One region of the Gordonia sp. PDNC005 genome, then DNA from elsewhere that is predicted to be linked to it. Evidence: predicted binding sites of a transcription regulator. Region 1 holds the regulator's gene; each other region holds the start of a gene.
The links. The regulator LexA, encoded in region 1, represses DNA repair genes until DNA is damaged. The targets are predictions, from matches to a motif close to CGAACANNTGTTCG.
Positions count from the first base shown of each region.

Region 2: the regulator LexA is predicted to act here: its motif matches at 2,649-2,662, upstream of JVX90_RS09450 (DUF222 domain-containing protein).
Region 3: the regulator LexA is predicted to act here: its motif matches at 3,043-3,056, upstream of JVX90_RS17080 (HNH endonuclease signature motif containing protein).

Region 1 covers NZ_CP070351.1:1,445,782-1,450,535, reverse strand. Annotated here, with positions in the region: gene hrpA (ATP-dependent RNA helicase HrpA) at 1-1,551, shown strand, start outside; gene nrdR (transcriptional regulator NrdR) at 1,557-2,003, opposite strand; gene JVX90_RS20545 (LysM peptidoglycan-binding domain-containing protein) at 2,034-2,633, opposite strand; gene lexA (transcriptional repressor LexA) at 2,799-3,470, shown strand; gene JVX90_RS06855 (putative PEP-binding protein) at 3,501-4,754, opposite strand, start outside.
Region 2 covers NZ_CP070351.1:1,979,320-1,984,073, forward strand. Annotated here, with positions in the region: gene scpB (SMC-Scp complex subunit ScpB) at 1-668, opposite strand, end outside; gene JVX90_RS09440 (segregation/condensation protein A) at 679-1,542, opposite strand; gene JVX90_RS09445 (ParA family protein) at 1,539-2,438, opposite strand; gene JVX90_RS09450 (DUF222 domain-containing protein) at 2,708-3,436, shown strand; gene JVX90_RS09455 (hypothetical protein) at 3,497-4,192, shown strand; gene JVX90_RS09460 (hypothetical protein) at 4,218-4,754, shown strand, end outside.
Region 3 covers NZ_CP070351.1:3,542,338-3,547,091, forward strand. Annotated here, with positions in the region: gene JVX90_RS17070 (DUF456 domain-containing protein) at 1-459, opposite strand, end outside; gene gluQRS (tRNA glutamyl-Q(34) synthetase GluQRS) at 490-1,434, shown strand; gene JVX90_RS17080 (HNH endonuclease signature motif containing protein) at 1,440-2,948, opposite strand; gene JVX90_RS17085 (LpqN/LpqT family lipoprotein) at 3,178-3,882, shown strand; gene JVX90_RS17090 (VOC family protein) at 3,945-4,352, opposite strand; gene JVX90_RS17095 (AraC family transcriptional regulator) at 4,369-4,754, opposite strand, start outside.

The DNA of each region.
Region 1 (4,754 bases):
GAGGACCTCGAGCACCGAACACGACGCCGAGACCTCGGCCTCTCGGACACAGAGCTCTTCGACTTCTACGACGCGCGCGTCCCGGCGAACGTCGTGTCCGCACGGCACTTCGACTCGTGGTGGAAGAAGGCGGGCCGAGCTGATCCGACGCTGCTGAACTTGTCGGTCGACATGCTCCGGTCTGACGATGGTCCGTCCGCGGCAGATTTCCCCGAGGCCTGGCAGCAGGGCGAGACACGCCTCGAGTTGCGATACAACTTCTCCCCCGGAGCACCGGACGACGGTGTCACGGTCGTCATTCCGCGCGCACTGCTCTCCCACGTCCACGACGGCGGTTTCGACTGGTTGGTGCCGGGCATGCGCAGTGAGCTCGCGACAGCGCTGATCAAGTCTCTCCCCAAGGGCTTGCGCAAGTCGATGTCACCCGCGCAGCGGTACGCCGATCTCGCCCTCGACCAGCTCACGCCTCGCTCGGAGGCGTTGGTTCCGGCGCTCGCGCGAGAGCTATCGTCGATCACCCGCATGTCGCTCGGTCCTCGCGATTTCCGCCCAGACACCCTGCCCGACCACTTGCGGATGCACTTCGCCGTCGTCGATGATGCGAACGGCGCCGTCATCGCTCGAAGCGGTCGTCTCGGCGACCTCCGCTCGCAATTCGCCCCGGCCACCGCGAGTCCCGCCGCGGACGACGCCGTCTACACCACCTGGGCATCCGACGGCATCGGAACTCTCGACGACAGTCGAGTGCAGACGCTCGCAGGTCAGCAGGTGACGCGGTACCCGACACTCCATGTGATCCCCGGCCGCGGCGTCCGGGTCACCACCGTCCCGAGCCCGGTGGCACGTGACGCTGGTATCACCGCAGGCGTCCGTGAACTGCTGACGCTGGCGATCGCCCCGCCGAGCCGGAAACTCGCTTCGTCGTTGCCTCCTGCACGCAGACTCGCGCTCAGTCAGAGCCCGTACCAAGACGTCGACGCACTGCTCGCGGACTGCACACGGCGGGCAGTGGCAGATGTCCTCGCACGCGAGACCACACTCGGCGACCTCCGCAGCCCCTCCGACTTCGCGGCCATGTCCGGTCGGATCGCACCGACGGTGCGCTCGTTGGCACCCGAGTACTTCGACCTCGCAGTCGCGACGCTCGCGGAGTACTCCGAGCTCCGGCGCACCATCGATTCGCGCACGGGCTCGCTCGCAGCGGACGACGTCGCCGATCAGGCAGCCAATCTCGTGTTCGACGGATTCATCGCCGTCACTCCAGGGTCGGCGCTTCGATCACTGCCGCGTTACCTGACGGCTGCACGGCTCCGCCTGGAATCACTCCCCGGCTCGGCCGCGCGCGACAATCAGGGCATGGTCGTCGTCGACCGCGTGATCGCTGCATGGAATCAGCGGCTGGCGCAGGTACCGGAGGCTCGACAAGATGCCCTGAACGATCTCGTCCAGTGGCAGTTGGAGGAACTGCGAGTGAGCCTGTTCGCACAGCAGCTCGGCACTGCGGGCCCGATATCCGAGAAACGGGTGCTCAAGGCAATCACTCAGTTCTGAGGGAGTCAGACGCGCTCGCGGAGCTCGTTGATCTCCTTCTGGAAGTCGTCGGCCGATTCGAACGACTTGTAGACCGAGGCGAACCGCAGGTAGGCGACCTCGTCGAGGTCACGGAGCGGACGCAGGATCGCGAGTCCGACCTCATTACTGGGGATCTCGGCCGAACCGAGGCCGCGCACAGTGTCCTCCACCTGCGAGGCGAGTTTGGCGAGTGCGTCTTCGTCGACACTGCGGCCCTGACACGCCCGGCGGACGCCCTTCATGACCTTCTCGCGACTGAAAGGCTCGGTGATACCGTTCCGCTTCACAACGGACAGCACTGCCGCCTCGACTGTGCTGAAGCGTCGACCGCATTCCGCGCATGACCGACGGCGGCGGATCGCCAAGCCGTCATCGGCAACGCGGGAGTCCACCACTCGTGTGTCGTCGTTCTTGCAGAACGGGCAGCGCATCCCCCGATGATAACGTCCGTCGCACTCAGGTCAGTACGCGGGAGCCACCAGCGACTGACTCACGCGGAGACCTGAAGTCTCCAGCCCGTTCATCGCACGCAACTGTGCAACGACGCCCGCAGCGGGCAGCTCCGGCGCTATCCGGCGTGCGACGTCAGTCAACGACTCACCCGACCTGACGTGAATCACTTGAGTCGCCGCCGGAACATCCGACGTCGCGGCATCCTGATACGAACCACCGATGATCGCAAGGATCCACACCGCGCCGGCCAAGACCGCACCGAGAAGCACCGCACCGACCACCCGACGACGACGGAACACGGCCTCGATGTTCGAACGGTTCGTCATCGCTGCGGCCCCGGCCGAACGGGAGGCTCGACCGGACCGGACGACGCCACGATCACGCGCCTCCCACTGAGCCTCCGGCTCGTGCTTGAGCGAATCGACACCCGCCGATCGCCGTCGCCCTCGTCCCGTCGGACGGCACACGTCTCCATCCACACGCGGAGTCGTGTGATCGATCCGACGCGCCTCGACGAGCGGGATATCGCAGGTCATCGCTGCAACACGCGCATTCTGGGGTCCGCGAGCGATACCGGCTGCGGGGCGGGTGATCAGTGCCTGACTCATCGGAGCCTCCTGTTCGATCAACTGTTCGAAGAACCTTTGTTCGATAGTTAACACCATGGGTCTGACAAAGTCAGCAACACGTCGAACAATTGTTTGAAATCTGTGATCCAGTCGACTAACGTCGAGGTCAGTTCACACGCGATGTTCGAATGGAAAGGACCGATGATGGCGGACAATCCAGATCCCCTGCTCTCGACCTCCACCCTGGAGGCGTCGCTGACTCAGCGTCAGCGTGAAGTGCTCGAGGTGATCCGGAAGTCGGTCCGGGAACGCGGCTACCCGCCGAGCATCCGCGAGATCGGCGAAGCCGTCGGCCTCACGTCGACATCGTCGGTGGCACACCAGTTGCGCACACTGGAACGCCGCGGCCTGCTCAAGCGCGATCCTCATCGTCCGCGTGCGGTGAACGTCCGCGACGACAACCGCACTCCCCCTGCCGACGAGTCCTCGGAGTCGCTGCCGACACCGACGTTCGTGCCAGTGCTCGGCCGCATCGCCGCGGGCGGTCCGATCCTCGCCGAGCAAGCAGTCGAAGAAGTGTTCCCGATGCCGAAGGAACTCGTCGGCGACGGCTCACTGTTCATGCTCCGGGTGGTCGGCGAGTCGATGATCGACGCCGCCATCTGCGACGGCGACTGGGTCGTCGTCCGTCAGCAGAACGTCGCAGAGAACGGCGACATCGTCGCCGCCATGATCGACGGCGAGGCCACGGTGAAGACCTTCAAGCGCAAGGACGGCCACGTGTGGCTGCTCCCTCACAACGAGCACTTCGAGCCGATCCCCGGCGACGACGCCGCGATCCTCGGCAAGGTCGTCACGGTGATGCGTCGCATCTGACGCATCACCGCTTGTGGTCGGCGCCCCTCGTCAGGCGCCGACCACCGCGCGTGCAGCGTCACGCGCGCCCGACGCGCTGGTCGCCGCGAGCGCTGCGGCCGCGGCCTCACGGCACTGCTGCAGGGTCACGCCGCCCAGCTTGAGTCCAACGGCGGCCGACGCCGCGGGGGCCGATGACAGGGATCGCACACCGAGCCCGACCAGGACGCAGGCCAACAACGGATCTGCCGCGGCCTCACCGCAGACACCGACGGACTTGGCCTGCTTCTCTCCCGCCTCACCGATCATCGCGATGAGCGCGAGGACAGCGGGCTGCCACGGATCGGTGAGCGATGCGAGCTCCGGCGACATGCGATCGGCCGCCATCGTGTACTGGGTCAGGTCATTGGTCCCGACCGACACGAAGTCGACTTCGGCCAAGATCTTGTCGGCCAGTATCGCCGCGGAGGGCACTTCGATCATGACGCCGGGGACCATGCCCCGATCACGGACCTGACCGGCGAATTCGCGAGCCTCGTCGACGGTTGCGATCATCGGCGCCATCACCCACGGAACAGCTCCCGCCCCTTGCGCCGCGGCTGCGAGCGCATCGAGCTGGCCGTTCCGGATCTCCGGGTACGTGGAGACGATCCGATTGCCTCGGACGCCCATCGCCGGATTCGGCTCGTCGGCGCTGGCGACGAACTTCAGCGGCTTGTCCGAGCCGGCGTCGAGAGTTCGAATGACCACTTTCTGTCCATCGAATGCGTCGATGACCTCGCGATACAGCGCGGTCTGCTCTTCGAGCGTCGGCTCGGTCGCGCGGTCCAGAAATGCGAGCTCCGTGCGAAACAGGCCGACTCCCTGGACTGGCGCCTCGGCCGCGGCTCGCGCCGACACTCCGTCGGCCACATTCGCGAGAATGAGCACCGGCTCACCGTCGGCCGTGGCACCGGGACCCCGCCAGGCGGCGACCTTCTCCGACTGCTCCCGCGCCGCCGCGATCGCGGCTGAGATCAACGCGTCGTCGGGATTGATGCCGATCGTGCCCGTTGCGCCGTCGACGTACCCGTGTGCTCCGGTGGGGATGTCGTCGAGATCGGCCGCCGCGACGATGCACGGGATGCCGAGCTGACGCGCGATGATGGCCGTGTGACTGCTCGGTCCGCCGAGCCGCATCGCCAACCCCACGACCAACGCAGGATCGAGCCCTGCGGTGTCCGCCGGCGCGAGATCGTCGGCGCACAAGATGGACGGCACCTCGGGTGTCGGGATGCCCGGCTCCGGAAGGCCGAGGAGTTCGGC
Region 2 (4,754 bases), 530 kb from region 1:
AGTGCTTCCTTCGACGCGTCAACCTCTGATTCTGACGGACGAGCGCTCAGTTTGGCGAATCGCGGATCGTCGAGGAGTTCGTCGCCGAGGTCGTCGATGACGTCGACGTCCGGCAGCAGCGGAGCGAGATCTGGCAACTCGCTGAGCGACGCGAGACCGAGCCGCTCGAGGAACAGCTCACTCGTCGCGTACAGGGTTCCCGTGGTCTGGGGATCGTTCCCCACCTCGTTGACCAGGCCCCGAGCGACAAGTGTGCGCATCACACCGTCCACGTTGACGCCGCGGATCGCGCTGACTCGCGCACGCGTGACGGGCTGTCGGTAGGCCACGACGGCGAGCGTCTCGAGTGCCGCACGTGTGAGTTTGCTGCGTGTCCCGTCGAGAAGGAGACGTTCGACATAGGGCGCATACTCGGACCGTGTGTAGAAGCGCCAGCCGTCGCCCGCGTACCGCAGATCGATGCCGCTGCCGGCCTCGGAGAGGTCGCGGCTCATCCGGGTGAGCATGTCGCGAACTCGTCTGACCTCGTCCTTGACGGCGTTAGCGAGTTCCTCAGCTGTGACCGGCGTGTCGACGACCAGGAGGACGGCTTCGAGCGCCGACCGGAGTTCGTCGTCGTCGAGCCGGTCGAGGTCGTCGACGCCGACATCTGCGGGGTTCTCGGTCATCGGTGTTCCCTCACCCATAGTCTTCCGTGGTGTCGATGTCGATCTCGTCGGTGTCGCGATCGCTGCTCCAGACCACTTTGAGTTCACCCAGCGCCTCCGGCTGGGAGAAGAGAACGGCTCGTTCGCGATACAACTCGAGCAGACCGAGGAATCGCGCGACCACTTCGAGTCCGCTGGTGCACTCCGCGACGAGTTGGGAGAAGCTGAGCCACTCCCCTTTCGCGTCCGCCAGGAGTTCCGACAGTCGTTTGGCCTGTTCCGGCACCGACACCGGCGACCCGTGCAGGTGATCGAGTCCGACCGTCGGAATCGGCTTCGGTGCGATCGCCGTTGCGGCGATCTGCGCGAACTGCGCGACGTCGACACCGATCGTCACCTCGGGCAGCAAGTCCACGTAGCGGTCATCAAGCGATACTGCACGTGGGTAGCGTTGCAGTGCAGCAGCTTCCAGCTCGGCGAACAGGACTGCGACCTGTTTGAACGCTCGATACTGCAGAAGTCGCGCGAACAGCAGGTCGCGCGCCTCGAGGAGCGCAAGGTCCTCCGGGTCGTCCACCTCACCCGACGGCAGCAGTCGCGCCGCCTTCAGATCGAGCAGCGTTGCCGCGATCACCAGGAACTCGGTGGTCTGCTCAAGATCGGAGTCGGGACCGAGCGCCTTGGTGTAGGCGATGAAATCGTCGGTGACCACGTGCAGGGCCACTTCGGTCACGTCGAGGCGGTGCTGACTGATCAAGTTCAACAACAGGTCGAACGGGCCCGTGAAATTGGTCAGCTTGACCGTGAACTTCCCGTCGTTCGCGGGATCGGCCTCAGTAACGTCCTGATCAGGATCGTCCTGGGCCGCCTCGTCGAGGACGGGAGTCTGCGTCACGTGCGCGTTTCGTTGTGCGCGATCACCTCTCGCGCAAGACTGCGGTACGCGGCCGCGCCCGACGATTTGGGCGCCCACGACGTGATCGGTTCGCCGGCTACCGACGTCTCCGGGAACCGCACGGTCCGATTGATGACGGTGTCGAAGACGGCGTCGCCGAACACCTCGACCACACGGTGCATCACGTCCCGCGAGTGGAGCGTGCGCTGGTCGTACATCGTGACGACGATTCCGCCGAGTTCCAATCGCGGGTTGAGCCGGTCGTGCACCTTGTCGATCGTGTCGGTGAGCAAAGCGAGTCCACGGAGGCTGAAGTACTCGCACTCCATCGGGATCAAGACGTTGTCGGCGCACGCAAGCGCGTTGACCGTCAGCAGACCGAGTGACGGCTGGCAGTCGATGAGGATGTAGTCGTACCGATCGGCGACCGGATGCAGTGCTCGCGCCAGCGCCTGCTCACGACCGACCTCGGTCACGAGCTGAATCTCGGCGGCCGACAGGTCGATATTGGACGGAAGAAGGTCGAGTCCGTCGACACGAGTACGCATCAACACGTCATCGGTGGCCGCATACGGCGGGACGAGGAGATTGTGGACGGTCTGCTCGAGCTCATGGTGCGGCACTCCGAGTCCAGCGGACAGCGCACCTTGGGGATCCAGGTCGACGAGCAGCACACGTCGGCCGGCCTCGGCCAGCGATGCTCCGAGGTTGATGGTCGACGTGGTCTTGCCGACGCCACCCTTCTGATTGCACATCGCGATGATGACGGCTGGGCCGTGCTTGTCCCGCGGAGCCGGATCCGGGATGTCGCGATAGGGACGGCCGGTCGGTCCGAGCTTGTCGGCGGGGACGTCGAGCTCGCCCTGCGTCGCCTTGGCACCGGCTTTGTAGTCCACCTGTCCGATGCTCCTTCTCAGTGTTCGACGGTCCACTGGCAATCCTAGAGGGTCGCCGCCCGAAGGGGTGCGACGCCGTCGGCGAGCCGCGCATCGTTCATGGTGAGCGACGACAAGAGCCTAGTCTCAGACCCTTTGGCCTAGTCGAGAACGCTTCTCACGCATCCCACTAATTACCTATTGCAGACATTCGAGATCAGCGTTAGTATTAGAACATCAGTTCGAATTCTTCTTCCACCTCCCCGCCGCAGGCCGAAAGGAGTCCGACAATGACCAGCACCATCACCGGTTCGCTCGGCGTCGTCACCTCGGGCAACGACTTCGACGATCTCTCCGCGGTCCGGACGCTGATCGCCGATGAGGCGAACTTGGCGTGGCGTCGCCTGCAGATGATCGGTGGGGTCGCTGCTCGTCGTGAGACCGCCGCAGCCGACGGCGACGACACGCTGCTGCTGAACGTCACCACCGTGCTCGGTGCCGAGGTGTCCGCGATCATGTCGGTCGGTAAGAGCACCGGGTCGGCCCTGGTCGAGTTGGCACTCGACGCACTTGATCGCCTCCCGCGCGTGGCGGGACTGTTGCGCGACGGCCTGATCTCCTTCGCCACCTTCCAGACGATCGTCCAGCAGTGCGCGGCGGTCGACGACACCGACACCATCGCCGCCGTCGACGCCGACCTCGCCCAGGAACTCCGCGACAGTGGTGCCGTCTCGTGGAGCACCGGCAGAGACACCGCCCGCCGGATCGTCGCCGAACACGACCCCGACGCCGTCCGCGAAAGCCGCACCGCCCGCGGCAAGGGCGTCACCGTCGCCCACGACGGCGACGAGTCGGTCCTGACCGTCGCCGCCGACCCGGAGCAGGTCCTGCTCGCGAAGAAGGCCATCGATGCCGACGCTGCAGCGCTGACCTGTGACGACGACACCCGGTCGGTCGGCGCACGACGCTCCGATCTAGCGGTCGCCCGGATGACCGGCGACGCGTTCGTATGCAACTGAGGCAACCCCGACTGCCCTGTCGCGGCAACCGTCGCCGAGATCGGTGAACGGTTCACCAAGGTGATCGTCCACGTCATCGCCGACGCGACGACCCTCAGCGGGGAGTCCACCAAGGCCGGCTGGATGGACGGATACGGCGTCATCGACGCTCACCACGCACGCGAGATCGCAGCCAAGCCCGGCACTGTCGTCCGGCCGCTCGATCTGACCGCCGCCACCGCGAGACCGACTGATTACCGTCCAGGCGCGGCCGCCGACACCGCCTCACGCGCGGTGCACGGACGATGCACCGTACCCGGCTGCAACCGGACCGCGTGGGACTGCGACCTCGACCACGTCACCGAGTTCAACCACAACCGCCCAGCAGCAGGCGGCCCGACGTGCCCATGCAACCTCGGCCCGAAGTGCCGGTTCCACCACGTGGTGAAAACCCATGTCGCCGGCTGGCTCGACGACCAGATCATCGACGCGAACGGTGTCATCTGGACCGAGACCACCACCCCGTCCGGCCACACCATCCGCGCCCGAGCGCGCAACTACTGGCTCCTACCAGGCCTGGGTCTTCTGCCCTGCCGACACGGCGCGCCCGTAGAACCCGGCGTCGACACCAGCGAGGCACCGACGCGCAGCAGAACCCGCACACAGGCCAAACACGCCTACCGCATGCAGTTGCGGTCGAGGCGTCGGTTCACCCGCGCCTGCACGGAAGCGGCACGCGAAGTGGAATTCGACTCCGCTGGGCCACCACCGTTCTGAGCGGCGTTTCCGTACAGTCGGTCATATGCGTCATTGTCGCCCGGCCGCGTTGTTGATCGCTCTCATCGTGTTTGCACTCGGTGTTGTGTCGATGATCGGGGCGGGTGCGGCGTTGGCAGACTGTATGGGCTACAAGGACGATCAAGCTCGGATCGATTCCACGCTCGGCAACGATGGAGCGCGCACCTATGCTGCGGTCGCCAAGGGGCGAGTGGTGGACCAGAAGACCATCGAACGTGATGTCACCGGTTCGTTGCGTCTCACGCTGGTCGATATCAAGGTCACCGAGGCGTACCGCGGCGTCAGTGTCGGCGAGGTTATGCGCGTGGCGACTACCCCAGATATCTCTACTTGGCGCGAGTTCACTACCGGATCCGACTACTTCATCGCCCTTAAGGAGTTTCGGGGCGGAGAGTTCGTGGACCTCGATGTGTCGCGATGGGCGCACCTGTACGACGACGACTGCAGCCCGACTGTCCCGACCGATGAGGTCGGACCGGAGTTCTTCGCAGAACTCCGCGCGAAGACTGGAGTCACCGCGGCGCCGAGCTGTGAGACCTCC
Region 3 (4,754 bases), 2.1 Mb from region 1:
GAGCCAGGCGGCGACAGCGGCGAGCGCCCCGGCGAGTTCGATGACGATCAGAAGGCCGACTGTCTTAGTGGCGGTGATGCCGCCGGTCCAGCCCGCCTTCAGGTCTTTCAGTCGGACGGCTTCGGCTACGACAGTGCCCACGATGAAACCGAGCGGCAGCCCGATGACGGGCACCACGAAGAACCCGATGATGCCGAGCAGTCCGCCGACGACGAGTGACCAGCGTCCGACGTCCGACTTCGCGAGCGATCGCCCGCCGATCACGTACTTGACGATCCAGGCGATCGCCATGCACGCCACGGCCGCGGCGAACACCCACCATGCGGTGCCGCCGGAGAGGATCGCCCAGATCAGGATTCCGGCCGCGACCAGCACTGTTCCCGGTAGCAGTGGCACGACGATGCCGACGAGCCCCACCGCCATGAGGACGCTGACTCCGGCATATGCCCAGGTGTTCACATCGACCATGTAAGCAGGCCGTGGCATACGGTGGGGACCGTGGTTCTCGACGTCACGCCCGCCGGGCGCTTCGCTCCGTCGCCGTCCGGCGATCTGCACATCGGAAATCTGCGGACCGCGGTCCTCGCCGATCTGTTCGCCCGCACGTCGGGCCGACGGTTCCTCATGCGTGTGGAAGACCTCGACCGCGTGCGCGAGGGCGCCGAGGAGCGTCAGCTCGCCGACCTCGCAGCGCTCGGCATCCGGTGGGCCGAGCCGGTGATCCGTCAGTCCGAGCGCCGCGATGTGTACACCGCGGTGGTCGACGGATTGACCGCGGAAGGTCGCACTTTCGAGTGCTTCTGCACGCGCCGGGAGATCCTCGACGCACCGTCCGCGCCGCACGCCCCGCAGGGCGCCTACCCCGGCACCTGCCGCGACCTGACCGATGCCGAGCGTGATGAGCGGCGCCGCACCCGCCCGGCGGCGATCCGGTTGCGTGCCGATGTCACGGAGTTCACCGTCCACGATGCGCTGCACGGTCCGTTCACCGGCGACGTCGACGACTTCGTCCTGCGTCGCAACGACGGGACGCCCGCGTACAACCTGGCCGTGGTCGTCGACGACACCGCGACCGGCGTCGACCAGGTGGTCAGGGGCGACGACTTGCTGAGCTCGGCACCCCGGCAGGCCTATCTCGCGACGCTACTCAGTGCGACGCCGCCGGAGTACGTGCACGTCCCGATGGTCCTGAACAGGAACGGAGCGCGTCTGGCCAAACGGGACGGCGCCGTCACTCTGTCCGACCTCGCCGAGCAGGGAGTCGACTCGGCCGGGGTCCTGTCCATGATCGCGGCGTCGCTGGGCATGGCCGGCGAGGGTGAGGCGGTCACCATCGACGTCCTCGCATCACGCTTCGACCCGGCCCGACTTCCTCGCGAACCGTGGGTGTTCGAGCCACGCACAGGGTCCGGGCATGGCGGTGCCCCCGCCTGAGCAGCTCAGGCGGGGTTGCGCACCACGTCGACCCCGGGTGGGGCCGGTGGTCCCGGTGGTGGTGCCGGGATTCGGCAGGAGAGCCACTTCTCCACTGCCGATCCGGACTGGGTGGCCCGGATCGCCGGGAGGAGCTTCTCCGGCTGCAGCGAGTGGTTGACCTTCCACGGCTCGTTCGAGCCGGTGGGTCGCCAGCCGACCCGGCCCTTGAACGGGCCCGAGGTCAGGATGGTGGTCTCCCATCCGCCGGGTGTGGTGGAGACGCTGCGGTTATGTCCTCCGCACGCACCGCCCAGGTGGTCGATGTCGGTCGGGCCGCCGTCTTGCCAGTCGGGCATGTGATGCGCCTGGGTGCGGGACCACGGGGTGGTGCAGCCGGGTGCGGTGCAGCCGCGGTCCCGGCCGAACAAAGCTAGGCGTTGCGCCAGCGACGCCAGACGCTTGCCGCGACCCAGGTACAGAACCTGCGACGACTGGCCCTCGAACACTTCGAGCCACGGGGTCGCGTCGACGGCGAGGTCGACCAGATCGGCCACGGGCAGACGCGTGCCGGTCGCGGTGACCGCAACACCTGCCCGGTTTTCGAGGTCTTCGAGCGATGCGGTGACCACCAAATGCGACGGGAGGGCGACGGAGTCGCCGAGGGCGCCGTTGGCGAGGAGGTGGTCGAGCATTGCTTCGAGTGCGTCATGGTTGCGCTGGGACTGCGACCGGACATCCCGTTCGCGGGCGGCGGAGAGTGCCTCGGCGTCGGCGCCGTAGGCGGCGCCGCGGGGTGACTCGGGGTCGTCGGGGTTGTTCATCCCGGGTTCTGCCCAGAGGGTGAGGATTGCTTCGAGCTTGGCGCGAAGCGCCGGCGACAGTTGTGCCCGGATCTTGGACATCAGGCGCTTGTCCTGCGGTTGGATCGCGAATCCTCGGGTCCGGGCGCGGTCAGCGTCGTCAGTCAGGGAGCCGTCGGGGTCGAGGTGGGCCAGGATGCGGCGTCCGACTTCGCGGGTGCCCTCCGGGGTCAGGTCGCGGGACAGTTCGGCGAGCTCAGCTTCGGCACGAGCCTTGTCCTCGGCCGGGATGGCGGCGGGGATCTCCTCGATCACGGCGACGATCTCATTGACGTGGTCGACCGACAGGTCGCCATCGGCAACGGCGGCGGCGGTGGCCGGCAAGACCGGGTCAAGCTGATCGCCGGAGAAGTTGTACATCGGGCTGATCGCCAACGCCGCAGTCAGACGGCGCTTGCTCGCCCCGACACCGAGGCGCAGCGCGGAAGTCAGGTACTTGCCCGGCGTCTGCGCTCCCGCCTTGCGGTACGCGCCGCGGGTAGAGACCTCCGCGAAGAGGCGGGCGTCCACGCCGTCCGCCCGACGGTGCGAACGCTCAAGAACATCCGCAGCGAGCAGGACATCGTCGTCGGTCATCGCCGTAAGCGACACCGACGAGAGCTTCGCGGCCACCTCATCCTGCAGGTGAGCCAGTTCGAGAGGCGAATCGGGGAGATCAAATGTGTCGATCATGGCGTTCGCCCCCCCCTTCAGAGAGCCTTGGGTAGTGTCCGGTTTTGCTGTTATCTCCAGTGTAAACCTATTGTGCGACAAATCATAGCGTTTTCGTAAATCCGTTCGATTCTGGGGAAAGCCAGTCGTTCCAACTGTTCTCCAAGCGACGACTCCTACGCTGAGCGTGTTCACGACGTCATCGGCGGCGTCGGAAGTTTCCGGACATCACTGGACCAGGAGGACTGAAGTGACAATCTCTACTCTCATGCGCGGACTCGTCGTCACCGCATCGGCCTGCGCGCTTGTCGTAGGAGTCGCCTCGTGCAGCAAGGACGACTCGTCGAGCAGCTCCGCTTCCACCACGAGCAACTCGACGACGCCCACGGCGACCACCAGCTCTGCTCCGACGACGTCCAGCAGCACGGGTGCGAACCCGACGATCGCCGACTACATCAAAGAACAGGGCATCACCGAGACGAAGGCGACCCCGGGAGAGGACGGTGCTCCCAGCGTCGACATGCCTACACCCGACGGCTGGGCACAGGTCGAGAAGAGCGACCTGCCCGAGTACGCCCTCGGCGCGATCAAGTACTCCGGCGCTCAGGGCTCCAACTACACCGCGAACATCGTGGCGTTGTTCTCGAAACTGACCGGCCCCGTCGACGTGGACAAGCTCTTCGAACTCGCGCCGGGCGAACTCCGCAACCTCGACGACTTCAGTGAGATCGGGTCGGGACACAAGTCCACGCTGTCCGGATTCGGGTCGTACAAGATGGCCGGGCAGTACACCCTCAAGGGCATGACGGTGCTCACCGCGCAGCAGACCGTCGTCATCGAGGCCGCCGACGCCGTGTACGTCCTCCAGCTGAACGCCACCAGCAATGAGGATCAGGCCGACGCGCTGCAGAAGGCCATGGACCAGATCGACGAGCAGACCAAGATCACCGCATAGGTGTCACGCGAGTACGGACCCGACACCGCGAAGGTGTCGGGTCCGTACGTGGCCTGGAAGGGTCAGAGCTGGTCGATGCGGACGAGGTTGCCCGACGGGTCGCGGAACGCGCAGTCGCGGACCCCGTAGTTCTGGTCGGTCGGCTCCTGCACCACGTCGGCTCCGGCCGCGGCGACCTTCTCGAACAGCGCGTCGAGGTCGTCGGAGGCGAGAGTCACCGCGCCGTACGACCCCTTCGCCATGAGATCGAGGATGGTCGCCCGCTCGGCGTCGGTGATGCCGGGGTCGACGGCCGGCGGGTGAAGCACGATCGACACGTCGCTCTGCCCGACGGGTCCCAAGGTGATCCACCGGAGGTCGTTGTAGCCGACGTCCTTACGGACCTCGAAGCCGAGCATGTCGCGGTAGAACTTCAGCGATTCGTCGGCGTCGTTGTGAGGGAGGAATGCGTACTGGATCTTCACGTTCATGGTCATGCCGTCGACGTTATTCGGCGGTCGGACGACGCGCTTCTCGATTCCTGACCGGTCTTGCGACCTGTTTGGCGAGGCATGCGGGGACGCCGTCCCATTCGCTCCCGTTGTTGCGCTGATACACGCTCGGCGGCACGCCGACGAGCTCGGTGAATCTGGTGCTGAACGTCCCCAGCGACGACGACCCGACCGCGAAGCAGACCTCGGTCACAGACATGTCGCCCCGCCTGAGCAACGTCATCGCACGTTCCACCCGCCGCGTCATCAGATACGAGTACGGCGATTCCCCGTAGACACGTTTGAACTCGCGGCTCAGGTGGCCTGCCGACATGAACACGCCGCTCGCGAGTTCTTCCACGTTGAGCGGCTTGTCGAATTCGCGGTCGATCCGGTCCCGAA